3 regions of the Priestia sp. D3YE.R1 genome follow, and region 3 is predicted to be linked to each of the others. Evidence: riboswitches for the same ligand, from Rfam matches in the RefSeq annotation. Region 3 holds a riboswitch; each other region holds the start of a gene.

Region 1 (4,905 bases), on a different contig from region 3:
ACGTGATTAATGTTAGTGGAATAGAATATTGAATAGCTCCCTTTAGCATTGGTAAGAGAGATGATTGAGCGATTGAAATCAATTGATTCAATCGCTCTCCATCAGGAAAAATATTATTTAGGAGAAACATCTTCGCCAAACCATTTCTTGGAAATTTTTGCGTATGTTCCGTCTTTTTTCATATCTTTCAATGCTTTGTTTACTTCATCCACTAACTTACCGCTGTCTTTTCTAAACATAAAGCCGCTTGCAGCACCATCGGATTTTTCATCCGCGATTTTGATAGGTGCGTTAGGGTGCTTTTTCTTATAGTCAAGGAACGATAATTTATCGTTGATTGTAGCATCAACACGGTTTGCGCTCATTAGTTCTACTGCTTGAGCAAAACCTTCAGCACTCGTAATGTTTGCACCATAAGATTGAGCCATGTCTTTGTAGTTACTTGTTAATGACTGCGCTGATTTTTTTCCTTTTAAATCTTTAAATGATTTGATATCTTTTTCGTCTTTACGAACAATTAATACGGCGCCTGACTGGATGTATGGGTCAGAGAAATCGTATTTCTTTTGACGATCTTCACGAATACCCACTTCATTAGCAATCATGTCAAAGCGTTTAGCATCTAATCCGGCAAACATGCCGTCCCACTGTGTTTCTTTGAACTCAGCTTTTACGCCAAGACGTTTAGCTACTTCTTGAGCCAATTCTACATCAAACCCAGTTAGCTTTTGTTTGTCATCATGAAAAGTGAACGGAGGGTATGTACCTTCAGTTCCAATTGTTAATACGCCATCTTTTTTCACTTTATTATATAAATCCTCTTGTGAAGATTTATTGTCTCCATTGTTTGCTTCATTTTTTGAGCTAGAACCGCATGCGGCAAGCACAACTGTGAAAGCTAATAGTAGCGACAAAAGTGCAGCAAATTTCTTCATTTTCTAAACCCCCTAGTATTCTGATAGGAAATGATACTCTGTGATACTAAACAAGAACACAGCAAAAGTCAACAAAAAAAACTTATACGATTAATGTGACTTAAAATAAGGGAAATATACCTTCTATACACGGTTTGTCATAAGGATACAGAAAGGTTTTAAAATTTGGATTAAGTGGATTTTTAAGGGATATTTGAGGAGTAAAAAGGAAGTTTCATGCGACGATTTTCTCTTTCATTTTTTCATGACTTTTGGTGCAATAAACATATAGTTAAATGTTAAGGTAGAAATAAATTCCTTATGGTACACTTAAAGAAGAATTTATGAAACGGAGCGATATGATGAAAGCCATAAACTTAATCTCAATTGCCTTTGGTGCTATCGCTGGTACATATGCACGTTATTTGCTGAATCTTTCCTTATTATATACGGGCTATCCAATAGGAACGGTAATTGAAAACCTATTAGGAAGCTTCATACTAGGCCTATTAACAGGATTTTTTGCGTGGAAAAAGCCAAAAGAATGGATAAAGCTTGGACTAGGAGTTGGCGTGTGCGGCGGTTTTACAACGTATTCAACGTTTGCAGGAGACGTCATTTCTCTCACTCAGCACCATTTATTTTGGGGAGCCATTTATGTCATTGTCTCTTTAGTAGGTGGAATACTTCTTGCTTTAGCAGGCTATCTATGCGGTGAAGCGGCAGGGGAAAATTTAGTGAAAGTACATGAGGTGAAGTAAATGAGCATAGTGAGCTTGGCACTTGGCGGGGCAGCTGGAGGAATATGCCGTTATCTTTTGGGTTTAAAAGTTACAAAAACAGTTTCAAACCCTCCTTTTCCAGTATCAATGCTGTTTGTAAACTTGCTCGGTGCGTTTGGGCTTGGTCTTTTTTACGGTAGTTATTATGGAAAGGTTCCGAGTCATGCTTATGATGATTCAATATTTTTAATGATTGGCATTGGTTTTTTTGGTGCCTTTACCACTTTTTCAACGTTTAGTGTGGAAACCGTACAGTTAATTCGAGAAAAATCTTATCGGAAAATGTTGGCGTACGTGGGGATTTCAGCATTTGGAACAGTTGGTTTATTTGCAGTCGGTTTACTGGCAGGAACGTTTTTATTTAAGTAAAGAGAACGTTTCTAGTAGGGAAAAACAAAAAGACGGAGAAGTAGAGAATGGATAGAAAAGCAGAAGTTTGGAAATACATTTTGTTGATTGTAGCTGTTGCAGGTCAGATCATCGGTTTTTTATTTTTATTTATAAATGTTGTGGCGGCATTTATTTTTTACGGTTTTTATATTCTAACTTTTATTATGTTACTCCTGCTGTTTATATGGGATCGGAAAAAGGAAAAAGACAAAGAAGAATTTGACGACTATACCGATTACTAACCATATAAAAAGCAGAATAATGCGGTGCGCCGGGTCTCTTAGTAAAGAAGCTTAAAAGATACATCTATAAAAGGAAGAGAGCCGTAAGAGCATAAAGAGATATTGTATTTACATCTAGTTGTGTTATAATTTTAAGTGCAAAAACAAAATCAATAAATAGCAATCACTAGGGGAGCTTTTTGAAGCTGAGACGAATGTATTTCGGACCCTTTGAACCTGATCTGGTTTGGACCAGCGTAGGGAAGTGGCGATCATGTTTACATAACGAATACATGCTAACCACTCTACGTTGTAGAGTGGTTTTTTGTATGTAATAAAGCCCTCTGCACAAGATGAAGTGATTGAAATTTCTCTTTATTCTGAATGGAAAGGTTTCGATCATGTGGATATTCCTAAATTTCATGTCATTACAACAGATAAGCAGCCAATCGAAGAGCTTCAAAAAACTTTAACGGCTATCGCGCCTTTTGCGGGTGCCATTCATATTAGAGAAAAAGAGAAAACGGCAAAGCAGATTCAATGTTTACTAGAAAGCCTGCCATTTTGTCGCTCTAAAATTATTGTGAATGACCGAGTTGATGTAGCGCATGCTTTAAAAGCAAAAGGCGTACAGCTTGCCTATCATAGTTTAGACGTTTCGTTTGTTATAGACGCATTTCCTTCTCTTATTGTCGGAAAGTCAGTTCACTCTGTGGAAGAGGCTTTAGAAGCTGAAAAAGATGGTGCTCACTACATTCTATACGGACATATTTATTCAACACATTCAAAAAAAGGATTAAAGAGTCGAGGGATAGCAGCACTAAAAGAAGTAGTAGACGCTGTGCGGATACCGGTTATTGCCATTGGAGGAATTACTCCTGTAAATGCCAAAGAGGTACTTCAAACAGGAGCACACGGTATAGCTGTGATGTCTGGTGTCATGCTTGCGCAAGATCCCCTCAAAGCGATTAAACAATATTCTCATATATGGACATCTGGAGGTGGAGAAAATGAAGCAGCATTATGATGTACTGTTAATCGGAGGAGGTATAATCAGCTCTTCTATCGCTTATCATTTGTCAAAACAAGGAGCGTCAGTAGCTATTCTTGAACGCAATCAAATTGGTTGTGAAGCTTCAAGTGCAGCCGCTGGTATTTTAGGTGCTCAAGCTGAAATTGATGAAGAAGGTCCTCTTTTAGACCTTGCTATTAAGAGCAGAAGCATGTTTCCTGAACTGGTGAAGGAACTAAAAGAAAAAACGGCTATCGACGTAGAGCTCATTCAAAAAGGCTTATTAAAAGTCGCTGTAACAGAAGAAGATGCACACGTATTAAAGAAAAAAGCCGCTCAGCACCACCGGTGGGACAAAGATGTAAGATGGATTGATGTAAAAGAAGCGCGTTTGTTAGAACCCGGGCTCTCTCCAGACATATACGGAGCCATTACAATACCGGGAGACGGTCAGCTGGCTCCGGCTAAGTTAACGCAAGCTCTTGCTCATGGAGCCTTGTATCACGGAGCAGATGTATTCGAATACTGTGACGTTCATTCTCTTATTATGGAAAATGAAACAGTAAAAGGTGTACAGACGTCCAAAGGCTCTTTTTATGGAGAAAAAGTAGTTATCGCAGCTGGCTCATGGGCTAAACGCTTTATTTCTTCTGAACATTTAGGTGAGGTGTTTCCTGTAAAAGGAGAGTGTATTGCTCTGCAAAGTCATAAGCCCCTGCTTTCTAAAACGATTTTTTTAGATGAAGGTTTTTACTTAGTTCCTAAGACTGGTGGAAGAATCGTAATCGGGGCAACTAAGCTGCAGCATGATTTTACTAAGACCGTTTCTGCACAAGGTATTCAATTTTTGCTGAATAAAGCTTCTGCGCTTCTGCCGGCCATTAAAGAAGCTACATTTGAAAAAGCATGGGCAGGTCTTCGTCCACAAACAAATGATGGCTGGCCTTATTTAGGAGAGCACCCTGAAATAGCGAATCTACACATGGCTTTTGGCCACTACCGAAACGGTATTTTATTAAGTGCTGCAACTGGAAAAATTATGGCTGATGCTTTGTTAGGGAAAAAGCCGAATCATTCATTTTTTACATCATTTCAGCTAACAAGAGCAATGGAGGGAGTTCATTGAATCTAATTATTAATGGTAAGACCGTCACTGTCGGAAATGAAATTGAAACGGTCGAGCACTTGCTGCAGGCTCAGAGTCTGCATGAGCGAGTTGTAATTGTTGAATTAAACAAGAACATTTTGCAAAAAGAAGAACATAGCGATGCATGTTTAAAAGATGGAGATACATTAGAAGTTGTTTCATTTGTTGGAGGAGGATGAAGAGTATGTTAAAAATTGGACAATATACATTTAATTCACGTTTATTATTAGGAACAGGGAAATTTCCGGACTTTACGACTCAGCGTCAAGCGGTAGAAGAGTCGGAAACAGAAATTTTAACATTTGCTGTTAGACGAATGGATATTTTTGATCAAAATCAGCCTAATTTATTAGAAGCACTTGATGTGAAGCGTTTCACTCTTTTGCCTAACACTGCTGGAGCAAAAAATGCAGAAGAGGCCGTACGTATTGCTAAATTA
Region 2 (4,905 bases), on a different contig from region 3:
CTTTTCGTGCTTCATCAAGCATAGCGTTTGCCTCAGCAATAAGATTGCGATCCTGCTTTTCTAAAGCGCTGACAATTTTAATGAAAGCATTATACTGGGTGTTGGCAGCCTTTATATAGCCTTCATGAACCTTTCGAAGATCGTCGGTTTCTACATCGATGTTTTCCAGTTCGTCAACAAATTTACGATAGGTAGGAATGACTTCACTCGTCATCGTATCGTACATAACAGCGTCACTTGTGTAGTTAGCGCCTGTAACAGAATCGTATGCGTCAATCGCTTCTTTTTCAAGCTGAGCGGCTTTTTTTAAATCTTGATTGTTATAGTCGATTAAATCATCTTGAACAGGATCACTAAAGCAGGCGGATAATAGAAACAAAAGAGGGACAAGACAAAATAAAACTTTCTTCAACGAATTTCACCTCCGTTTAACAATGTATGAAACATCTGCTTGGCAAAGTCGGTTTTAATAACTGGAGAAAAAGAAAGGAGTGTATAAAAGGATTTTTAAAGGTCGACAGTGAATTTATTTATAAGTCGGTTTGTAGTTGACTACCCCTTAGTAGCAGGAAGGAAGAGAAGATGATTAAAATAACAAAAGACCATTTAACGAACAATGAAGTTATTGAACTAGTAAGTTCTCACCTTCAAGGAATGAACTTACATTCGCCCCCTGAAAGTATTCATGCTCTAGGTATTGAAAGTTTAAAACAACGTGATATTACGTTTTGGAGCGTGTGGGAAGGAAGTCAGCTAGCAGGGTGCGGAGCTGTAAAAGAGTTAGATGAGCACCACGGAGAAATCAAATCGATGCGAACAGCTACCGCCCATTTGCGGAAAGGAATTGCTAGAGAGCTGCTGCAGTACATAATAAATGAAGCAAAAAAACGAGGGTACCGGCGCTTAAGCTTAGAAACAGGATCCGCACGCGCTTTTGAACCGGCTAGAAAGCTATACGCCAGTTTTGGATTTTACGAGTGCGACCCGTTTTCTACCTACAAAGAAGATCCATACAGTGTATTTATGACAAAGAAATTGACTGATTAAAAGGCAGGAAAGAAGGCGCAGATGATTTTTTTATTTGTATGCAAACTGTGCGGGCAAGCAGCTGTCATTTATCCTGTTAGCAAGTAAGCTTTTTAGGCAAGGCCTTTTTAAAAGGCTTTGTTTTGGTCATGATTCATATGAAAAGGTATAAACTAGGTTTTCTCACTAGACAAAAAGGTTTTTCCTATGTAGTATAGGTGTCAGATAATACAAAACGAATGTTCAGTATAAATAATAAATGTACGGGGCGGTGGAAATAGCTTGAATAAAAAAAAGCTTCAAAGTGAACAAACCAAAAGAAAAGTGGCAGATGCCGCTAAAGCATTGTTTTCTCAAAAAGGCTATAAAGCTACATCTATTGAGGAAATTGTAGAAGCTACGGGAAGCAGCAAAGGGAATATTTATTATCACTTTAAAAGTAAAGAAGGGCTTTTTCTTTATTTAATAGACGAATGGAATCTTGAGTGGGAACGAAACTGGAAAGAAAGAGAGTCTCTTTACAAAACAACAAGAGATAAGCTTTTTGGAATAGCAGAGCAAATCATTTTAGATGATTTGAATCACCCTCTTACGAAAGCTGCCGATGAGTTTTTTAACAACGAAGAAAAGGGCAGCGACATCGAAGAGCGAATTGATGAGATGGTGAAACGACACGTGGAGTTTAATCGCGAACTTTTGCAACAAGGTATCGATGAAGGCGAGTTTTCTCATAAAAATGCAGAGCAGCTTGCAGTAATTTTAGAAGGGCTGTTTGTTGGAATGAGCCGCATGTCTCGAAAAACGAGTACGGAAAATGCCCTGCAGCTTTACCATTCAGCAATCGATGTATTTTTAAACGGAATTATAGCAAGGTCTTCTTAAATAATCGGGGATGCTTATTGCGGTAATGAGTAATCCCTCATTATTTTGTGTTTTTATAGACCGAACGTTCAGTATTTTTGTAACCAGGAGGTTTATATGTCATTATTGTTAAGAAATCGAGCGGCGATTTTGCTGCTCATGCTAAATATCTTTATTATCTTTACGGGAATCGGTCTCGTTATTCCAATTATGCCAACATATATGACGGAGCTTCATATCAACGGCAGCGTGATGGGACTTTTAGTAGCGGTGTTTTCACTAACTCAATTTCTGTTTTCACCTTTAGCGGGGCGGTTATCAGATTCGTTAGGAAGAAAGAAAATTATTGTAGCGGGAATGATTGTTTTTGCCCTGTCTGAATGGTTCTTTGGTTCAGTGAGTACACCTCTTTTATTATTTGTATCCAGAATGCTAGGCGGGGTCGGGGCTGCGCTTATTATGCCTGCTGTTATGGCCTATACAGCGGACGTGACGTCTGCTAAAGAACGCGCTAAAGGAATGGGCTATGTGACGGCGGCGATTACAACAGGATTTATTATCGGGCCCGGTATCGGAGGCTTTTTAGCTGAATACGGTATGCGCGTACCGTTTTATATGGCCGCAGTAGCAGGAGGCTTGGCTGCAGTGATTACGCTTTTTGTTTTGCCAGAGTCTCGTCCTGTACAAAATCATGCTGTTTCAAATAATGAGAATCCAAAAGAAGATCGGCTGCTGCTGCAGCTTATGAATTCCTATAAAGAACCTTATTTTTTAAGTTTAATTATCGTTTTTGTGACATCGTTTGGATTATCCAATTATGAAACGATCTTTTCACTATTTGTGGATCATAAATTTAGCTTTACGCCAAAAGATATTGCGTTTGTTATTACGTTTGGCTCTATTGCAGGGGCTGTAGTGCAGGTTACGATTTTTGGCTGGATTTTAAATAAGTTTGGTGAAAAAAGAGTGATTTCGTTTTGCTTGATGATGACGGGACTTTTTATTTTACTTACGCTATTTGTGCACACGTACTGGCTTATTATTGTTGTGACATTTATCGTCTTTTTAGCAACAGATATTTTACGTCCGGCAATCAGCACGCAAATGTCGATGATGGCACAAGACGACCAAGGGTATGTAGCCGGACTAAACTCTGCTTATACAAGTCTGGGGAATATTATGGGACCCGTTGTAGCAGGCTTTCTCTTTGATATAAACATTAATTATCCGTACGTATCAGCTGCACTTGTACTGCTGCTTTGTTTTCTTTTATCTTTAAGAGCAGGGAAGGACCGAAAAGCAGCTGTGAGAAATCAAGCGATTCAAGAGAAATAACGAAAAGGAAAAAATGATAGAATTTTTAAGGGATAGAAGACCTCCAGTAGCTTACCGGAGGTCTTTTACTGCTGCTTTTAGTAAAGCTATAAGATTTACAATACCACTCAGCCTATAGCGAAGCTTTATTTTATCGGCAAAACAGTGAAATGGTTGCAAATAAAAAAAGTTAATAGTAAACTTTAAACGTAACAAGAATAGTATGGGAGCTTGCGCGGGGCAGGCTGAGAGTACAGGGGCGCCTGTTGACCATTTGAACCTGTTGGATAATGCCAGCGCAGGGAATGTGAGTACATACCAAAGCACCTTGCATGCGCAAAGTGCTTTTTTGTCTTTTTTTGCAGTGTTAAAACTAAATGAAAAGAGTGAGAGAACATGGATATTAGTAAAATTTCAGCTCAATTAGAAAAAGTAAGAGATACAAGTCCGCTTGTTCATAATATTACGAATGTTGTGGTAACCAATTTTACAGCAAATGGACTGCTTGCTCTAGGAGCGTCACCTGTTATGGCGTATGCGAAGGAAGAAGTGGCTGACATGGCTCGAATCGCCGGAGCGCTTGTCTTAAATATGGGTACACTGACGGCTCAAGAAGTAGAAGCGATGAGAATAGCAGGAAAATCAGCAAATGAAAACGGCGTGCCGGTTATTTTCGATCCTGTAGGAGCGGGAGCGACACCATTTCGTACAGAAGTGGCACGTCAGCTTGTAGAAGAGTTAAATATTGCCGTTATTCGCGGTAACGCTGCTGAGGTTGCGAACGTAGTAGGCGAGTCATGGCTCATTAAAGGCGTTGATTCATTAGAAGGGCAAGGAGACGTCATTGAACTTGCTGAGAAAGCAGCGAACAAATTAGATACAGTGATTGTTATTACAGGTAAACAAGATGTAATCACAGATGGAAACACAACGTATACAGTAGACAACGGCCACCCGTTATTTACGAAAGTGACGGGTACTGGATGTCTGTTAACATCAATTATAGGAGCTTTCGCCGCTGTAGAAAAAGAATATGTCGAGGCAAGCGTTGCTGCTTTAAGTTTTTACGGAGTGGCAGGTGAAATCGCCGCAGCGAAAAAAGGTGAAGAAGGGCCGGGGAGCTTTCAAATTGAGCTGTTAAATCAGCTTCATCTTTTATCTGGGCAGGATATTGAATCATATGCAAGAGTACATCAACGTTAAAAGGAGCCGGAAAATGACAAACGAAGAAATCAAAAAGCTGCTGCAAGTTTATTTTATAATGGGCAGCAATAACTGTACAAAAGATCCGAAAGAAGTGTTGAAAGAAGCAATTGAAGGCGGCGTTACCGTGTTTCAATTCCGTGAAAAAGGCGAAGGTGCCCTAACAGGAGAAGCGAAATATCAGCTGGCGAAGGAACTTCAGCAAATTTGTCAGCAGCACAACGTTCCTTTTGTTGTGAATGATGATCTTGACTTAGCGATCCGTTTACAAGCAGATGGCGTTCATATTGGACAAGAAGATGAAAAAGCTCATATTGTTCGAGAAAAAATAGGAAAAGGAATTGTGGGGGTCTCTGTTCATAATATACAAGAGCTGCAGCAAGCGATAAAAGACGGGGCGGATTATGTAGGAATGGGACCTGTTTTTCCTACTTCTACAAAAAAAGACGTAAAAGCAGTGCAAGGTACAAAATTAATTGAAGAAGTGCGAAAACAGAATAT
Region 3 (4,905 bases):
GTAAAGACCATTAGCTTAACCAAGTACGGACAGTCCACCGTTTCGTCTTTAGCTGATATTTGTTTGTATACGTCTTATTCTCATGAAGCGCCGTTTCGAAGCGCAGCTACATCGTCTCGTTTAGCCCAGCTTTACGTGATTGATGTGTTATTTTTAAGTATTGCAGCGCAGCAGTATGACCAGGCGATTGAGTATATTGACAAAACAAGAGATGCCATTCAGTTTTTGAAAGATAAGAAATAAAAAAAGAAAGCGATTACAAAGGGGATTTTGTGGTCTGTTTCCTCAGTGGCGTATCCATCTAAGAGGAAAATACAAAGGGGGATTAACATGTCTTTAGATAATCATCAATTAGCAAAGGCTGTTTTGGAGATGCTTGGGGGAGCATCCAATATTGAAGCGTATACACATTGTATGACGCGGCTGCGTGTGACTATAAAAGATGATTCAATTGTGAAAAAGGCAGATATACGAAAACTGGAAGGCGTGCTCGGATTAGTGGAAGAAGAAACGCTGCAAATCATTATTGGTCCGGGCAAAGTGAATAAAGTAACAGAGGAGTTTGGAAAGTTAATTGATGAATCCGGCGGTATTAACTTAGAAAATCGTGCAGCACAGCGGAAATCAGAGCTAAAAGAAAAAAATGCAACTCCGTTTAAGCTCTTGCTTCGCCGAATTGCAAGCATTTTTATTCCGTTGATACCTGCTCTCGTAGCATCTGGACTTATCACCGGAGTAACAAAAGCAGCGGTTCAAGCGAAGTGGCTTCCGGCAGATTCACAGATTGCTATTCTTTTAACTGTTATCGGAAGCGGCTTATTTGCTTACCTTGGTATTTTAGTAGGTATCAATGCTGCAAAAGAATTTGGTGGTTCGCCAGCTCTAGGAGGCTTAGCGGGCATTTTAGTCATTAATCCTGCCGTAGCTGATATTAAACTTTTTGGTGAAGCTCTTTTGCCGGGACGGGGTGGCTTAATAGGAGTGTTGCTTGCAGCAATCTTTATGGCCGTAGTGGAAAAACGAGTGCGTAAATTTGTCCCTCAGTCACTGGATATCATTATTACACCAACCGTTACGGTGTTAATTACAGGAATTATTACGTATGTAGTATTTATGCCAATCGGCGGCTTAATTTCCGATGGAATCACAAAAGGTCTTTTAGGAATTTTAGAGGTTGGAGGAGTTGTAGCAGGCTTTGTTTTAGGAGCGACGTTCTTGCCGCTCGTCATTACAGGACTGCATCAAGGCCTTACTCCTGTTCATTTAGAGCTTATCAATTCAATTGGAGATGATCCGCTTCTTCCTATACTAGCAATGGGTGGAGCCGGTCAGGTCGGTGCAGCTTTTGCTATTTATATCAAAACAAAGAAAAAACGTTTAAAGCGAGCAATTGGAGGTGCACTTCCTTCAGGGCTGCTCGGAATCGGAGAGCCGCTTATTTTTGGAGTCACACTTCCTTTAGGGCGTCCATTCTTAACCGCTTGTCTTGGAGCTGGAATCGGCGGAGCGTTTCAGGCGCACTTCCATATTGCAACTGTAGCAGTGGGAGTATCAGGTTTGCCGCTTACGTTTTTAGTTCATGCGCATCAAATTCTTCTTTATTTACTTGGATTAGTTATTGCTTACGCAGCAGGCTTTATTTGTACCTATTTCTTTGGATTTAACGATGAAATGGCAAGGGAATTTGAATGATTGGTATTTCGTTTTATTTAAATGATAGTGATGCCAAAAAAAGATTAATAAAAGCAAGCGAGTGCGGCGTCACACGCGCATTTACTTCGCTTCACATTCCAGAAGAAAAAGGAGATTTGGCTGAACGGGCAAAAGAATTGCTTCATGTGGCTAGAGATTGTGGAATAAGCGTGTATGCAGACGTATCCAAGCATACGCCGGTTCATTTAGGTATCAAAAGCTTTATGACTCTATCTTCACTTGGCGTATCGGGTATTAGACTAGACGATGGCTTCAGTGTAGAAGAAACTCTTTCACTTGCCAATGAATTTTATATTGCTGTTAATGCCAGTACATTGTTAAAACAAGAAATAGAAGCGCTGTTATCTGCAGGCCTTCATCATCATCAGCTGCTTGCATGGCATAATTTTTATCCGCGACCTGAAACAGGACTTGAAGAAGCGTTTTTTCAACAGCAGACAGATTTATTTAATGAACTTCGTATTCCAGTCTGCGCTTATATTCCGGGAGAAGGCGAAAAAAGAGGCCCTATTTATCAAGGTCTTCCTACTAGAGAAAAAGACCGTAATAAATGTCCTTTTACCTCTGCAGTAGATTTATACGGATGCGGAGTAACGGAGGTTTATATTGGAGATCCATACGCCGCTTCAAGTTTATTAAAGCGTTTAGTTCAATATCAAGAAAAACGCATTATTCCGCTACGCATTCGTTCCCCTCATATTCAGGGAACGTACAGCGTGCGTCCGGATGTATCAAGAGACGTTCTGCGTTTGGTTGATACTCGATCTGTAAAGCCAGTGCCGCCATTTCATACCGTAGAACGCAGAATCGGAGCAATTACAATGGACAATGATGGCTACGGACGTTACAGAGGAGAGGTTCAAATAGCTAAAACCAATTTGCCTGCAAATGCTAATGTTAACGTGATTGGGTATGTGATAGAGGAAGATCATGAGCTGCTTTCATTAGTGAGACCGGGACAAAAACTTGAGCTTATTACTGTCTAAATGGAAAAACGGTGTATTTTTAAAGAAGCCGATAGCTAACTAGTAAGTTTAGTAAAATAAAAAGCACACACTGCTTGAAAAAGGTGTGTGCTCTTTATTTTACTAAAAAGGAAACTATTTTCATTGCTGAATCATGAACCTTTCTATTGAATAAAACGCTTTACTATGATAAAACTATTACAGGTAAACATATAATAATAGATAATCTTATAGAGATACAACACCACTAGGGGTGCTTTCTAAGCTGAGAGAGACGAGAAGTCTTAACCCTTATAACCTGAACTAGGTAATACTAGCGTAGGAAAGAGGTATTGTAATGGATGTTTTGTATGGTATTTCCTTACGAACTCGTTATAATAATTTTTTGTATATAAACAAAAACACTTCTTTCCTGCGAAAGAAGTGTTTTTTTATGCGTAAAGGAAGGTGTCATACATGGAAGAAACAATTGATTTGCTTGTCAAACAGGTAGAGGAGCGCAAAGGGGAGCTAATCCAGTTATTAAAAAAGCTTGTTTCATATAAAACGCCAGCGCCTCCTGCACGAAATTCTCATGAAGCGCAGCTGTATGTAGCGGATTTTCTTAAAAACTGCGGTTTTTCCATCGATATGTGGGACTTATATTCCAACGATCCTATTGTAGTGGGCACATTAAAAGGAAAAAAATCAGCTGACTATCAAAGCCTAATTATTAACGGGCATATGGATGTAGCTGAGGTACAAGAAAATGAAAAATGGGAGACAGATCCGTTTGAAGCTGTCGTGAAAGACAATAAAATCATCGGACGCGGAGTTGCTGATATGAAAGGCGGCTTGGCAGGAGCATTATTTGCCGTTCAGCTTCTAACAGAAGCAGGAATTGAGCTGCCGGGAGACTTGATTTTTGAATCCGTTGTAGGAGAAGAAGTAGGAGAGGCAGGTACGCTGCAATGCTGTCAGAAAGGGTATACAGCTGATTTTGCGCTCGTAGCGGATACAAGTGATTTACATATTCAAGGTCAAGGCGGAGTGATCACGGGATGGATTACCATAAAAAGCAGTAAAACCTATCATGACGGTACACGCCGCAGTATGATTCATGCTGGAGGAGGCCTCTTAGCCGCCAGCGCTATTGAAAAGATGGCAAAAGTGATCGGAGGGCTGCAAGAATTGGAGCGTCACTGGGCTGTTACAAAGAGCTATCCAGGATTTTTACCAGGTACAAATACGATTAATCCAGCAGTAATCGAAGGCGGAAGACATGCTGCTTTTATTGCAGATGAATGCAGGTTGTGGATCACCGTTCACTATTATCCAAATGAGTCGTACGACCAAGTATCAAAAGAAGTGGAAGAATATATTATAGCTATTGCAAAAGCGGATCCATGGTTAAAAGATAATCTGCCAACCTTTGAATGGGGAGGCACATCGATGATTGAAGACAGAGGAGAGATCTTCCCGTCATTAGAAATTGATGAAAATCATGCAGGAGTACAGCTGCTTGCACATACTCATGAACAAATGGAAGGAAAAAAGCCTCCAATTGATGTGTCAACTAGCGTAACAGACGGGGGATGGCTAGCTGATGCTGGAATCCCAGCAGCTATTTACGGTCCGGGAAATTTAGCAAATGCACATGCTGTGAACGAACAATTAGATATTAATCAGCTTGTTCAATATACAAAAGTGATGGTGCAGTTCATTTATACGTGGCTGCATACGCATAAGGAGTGATCATCATGAAATTTAGTGAACGACTATACGAAAAGCTGCAGCCTATTTGGCGTCAAAATCATAATCATCCCTTCGTACAGGGAATGGGAGACGGAACGCTTGAAAAGGAGAAGTTTCGCTTTTACATGATTCAAGATTACCTTTACCTAATTGATTATGCCAAATTATTTGCAATTGGAGCCATGAAAGCTACCGATCTTCAAACGATGGGGAAATTTGCTGCGCTTTTAGATTCTACGTTAAATGAAGAAATGAGTTTGCACCGTGAGTATGCCAAGAAATTTCAAATCAGCGAAAAAGAATTAGAAAAAGCGCAGCCATCTCCTACAACGCTTGCATACACACACTATATGCTGCACGTTGGTCAAAGCGGAACATTAGCTGAATTAGTGGCGGCTCTTTTGCCTTGTATGTGGAGCTACTGGGAAATAGGAAAAGAGCTCAGTGAAAAGCCTGGTGCTGAAAATGAGTTTTATCGAGAGTGGATTGAAAT

Evidence for each region. A riboswitch is a leader RNA that binds a small molecule or an ion and turns the genes downstream of it on or off. The one in region 3 is predicted to bind thiamine pyrophosphate.
Region 1: linked by a shared signal. The riboswitch ahead of ACOZIR_RS25455 (thiamine phosphate synthase) and the one ahead of ACOZIR_RS13665 (acetylornithine deacetylase) in region 3 are both predicted to bind thiamine pyrophosphate.
Region 2: linked by a shared signal. The riboswitch ahead of thiM (hydroxyethylthiazole kinase) and the one ahead of ACOZIR_RS13665 (acetylornithine deacetylase) in region 3 are both predicted to bind thiamine pyrophosphate.

The regions. Positions count from the first base shown of each region.
Region 1 is NZ_JBLTHW010000007.1:72,052-76,956, forward strand. Features, by position in the region: gene ACOZIR_RS25430 (amino acid ABC transporter permease) at 1-130, opposite strand, end outside; gene ACOZIR_RS25435 (amino acid ABC transporter substrate-binding protein) at 114-935, opposite strand; gene ACOZIR_RS25440 (fluoride efflux transporter FluC) at 1,259-1,675, shown strand; gene crcB (fluoride efflux transporter CrcB) at 1,676-2,065, shown strand; gene ACOZIR_RS25450 (hypothetical protein) at 2,113-2,328, shown strand; TPP riboswitch at 2,487-2,588, shown strand; gene ACOZIR_RS25455 (thiamine phosphate synthase) at 2,711-3,334, shown strand; gene thiO (glycine oxidase ThiO) at 3,318-4,445, shown strand; gene thiS (sulfur carrier protein ThiS) at 4,442-4,645, shown strand; gene ACOZIR_RS25470 (thiazole synthase) at 4,651-4,905, shown strand, end outside.
Region 2 is NZ_JBLTHW010000003.1:318,357-323,261, forward strand. Features, by position in the region: gene ACOZIR_RS19925 (hypothetical protein) at 1-412, opposite strand, end outside; gene ACOZIR_RS19930 (GNAT family N-acetyltransferase) at 583-1,047, shown strand; gene ACOZIR_RS19935 (TetR/AcrR family transcriptional regulator) at 1,309-1,908, shown strand; gene ACOZIR_RS19940 (MFS transporter) at 2,005-3,222, shown strand; TPP riboswitch at 3,415-3,523, shown strand; gene thiM (hydroxyethylthiazole kinase) at 3,598-4,404, shown strand; gene thiE (thiamine phosphate synthase) at 4,418-4,905, shown strand, end outside.
Region 3 is NZ_JBLTHW010000002.1:268,592-273,496, forward strand. Features, by position in the region: gene ACOZIR_RS13650 (MurR/RpiR family transcriptional regulator) at 1-243, shown strand, start outside; gene ACOZIR_RS13655 (PTS transporter subunit EIIC) at 331-1,692, shown strand; gene ACOZIR_RS13660 (MupG family TIM beta-alpha barrel fold protein) at 1,689-2,699, shown strand; TPP riboswitch at 2,918-3,020, shown strand; gene ACOZIR_RS13665 (acetylornithine deacetylase) at 3,135-4,412, shown strand; gene tenA (thiaminase II) at 4,418-4,905, shown strand, end outside.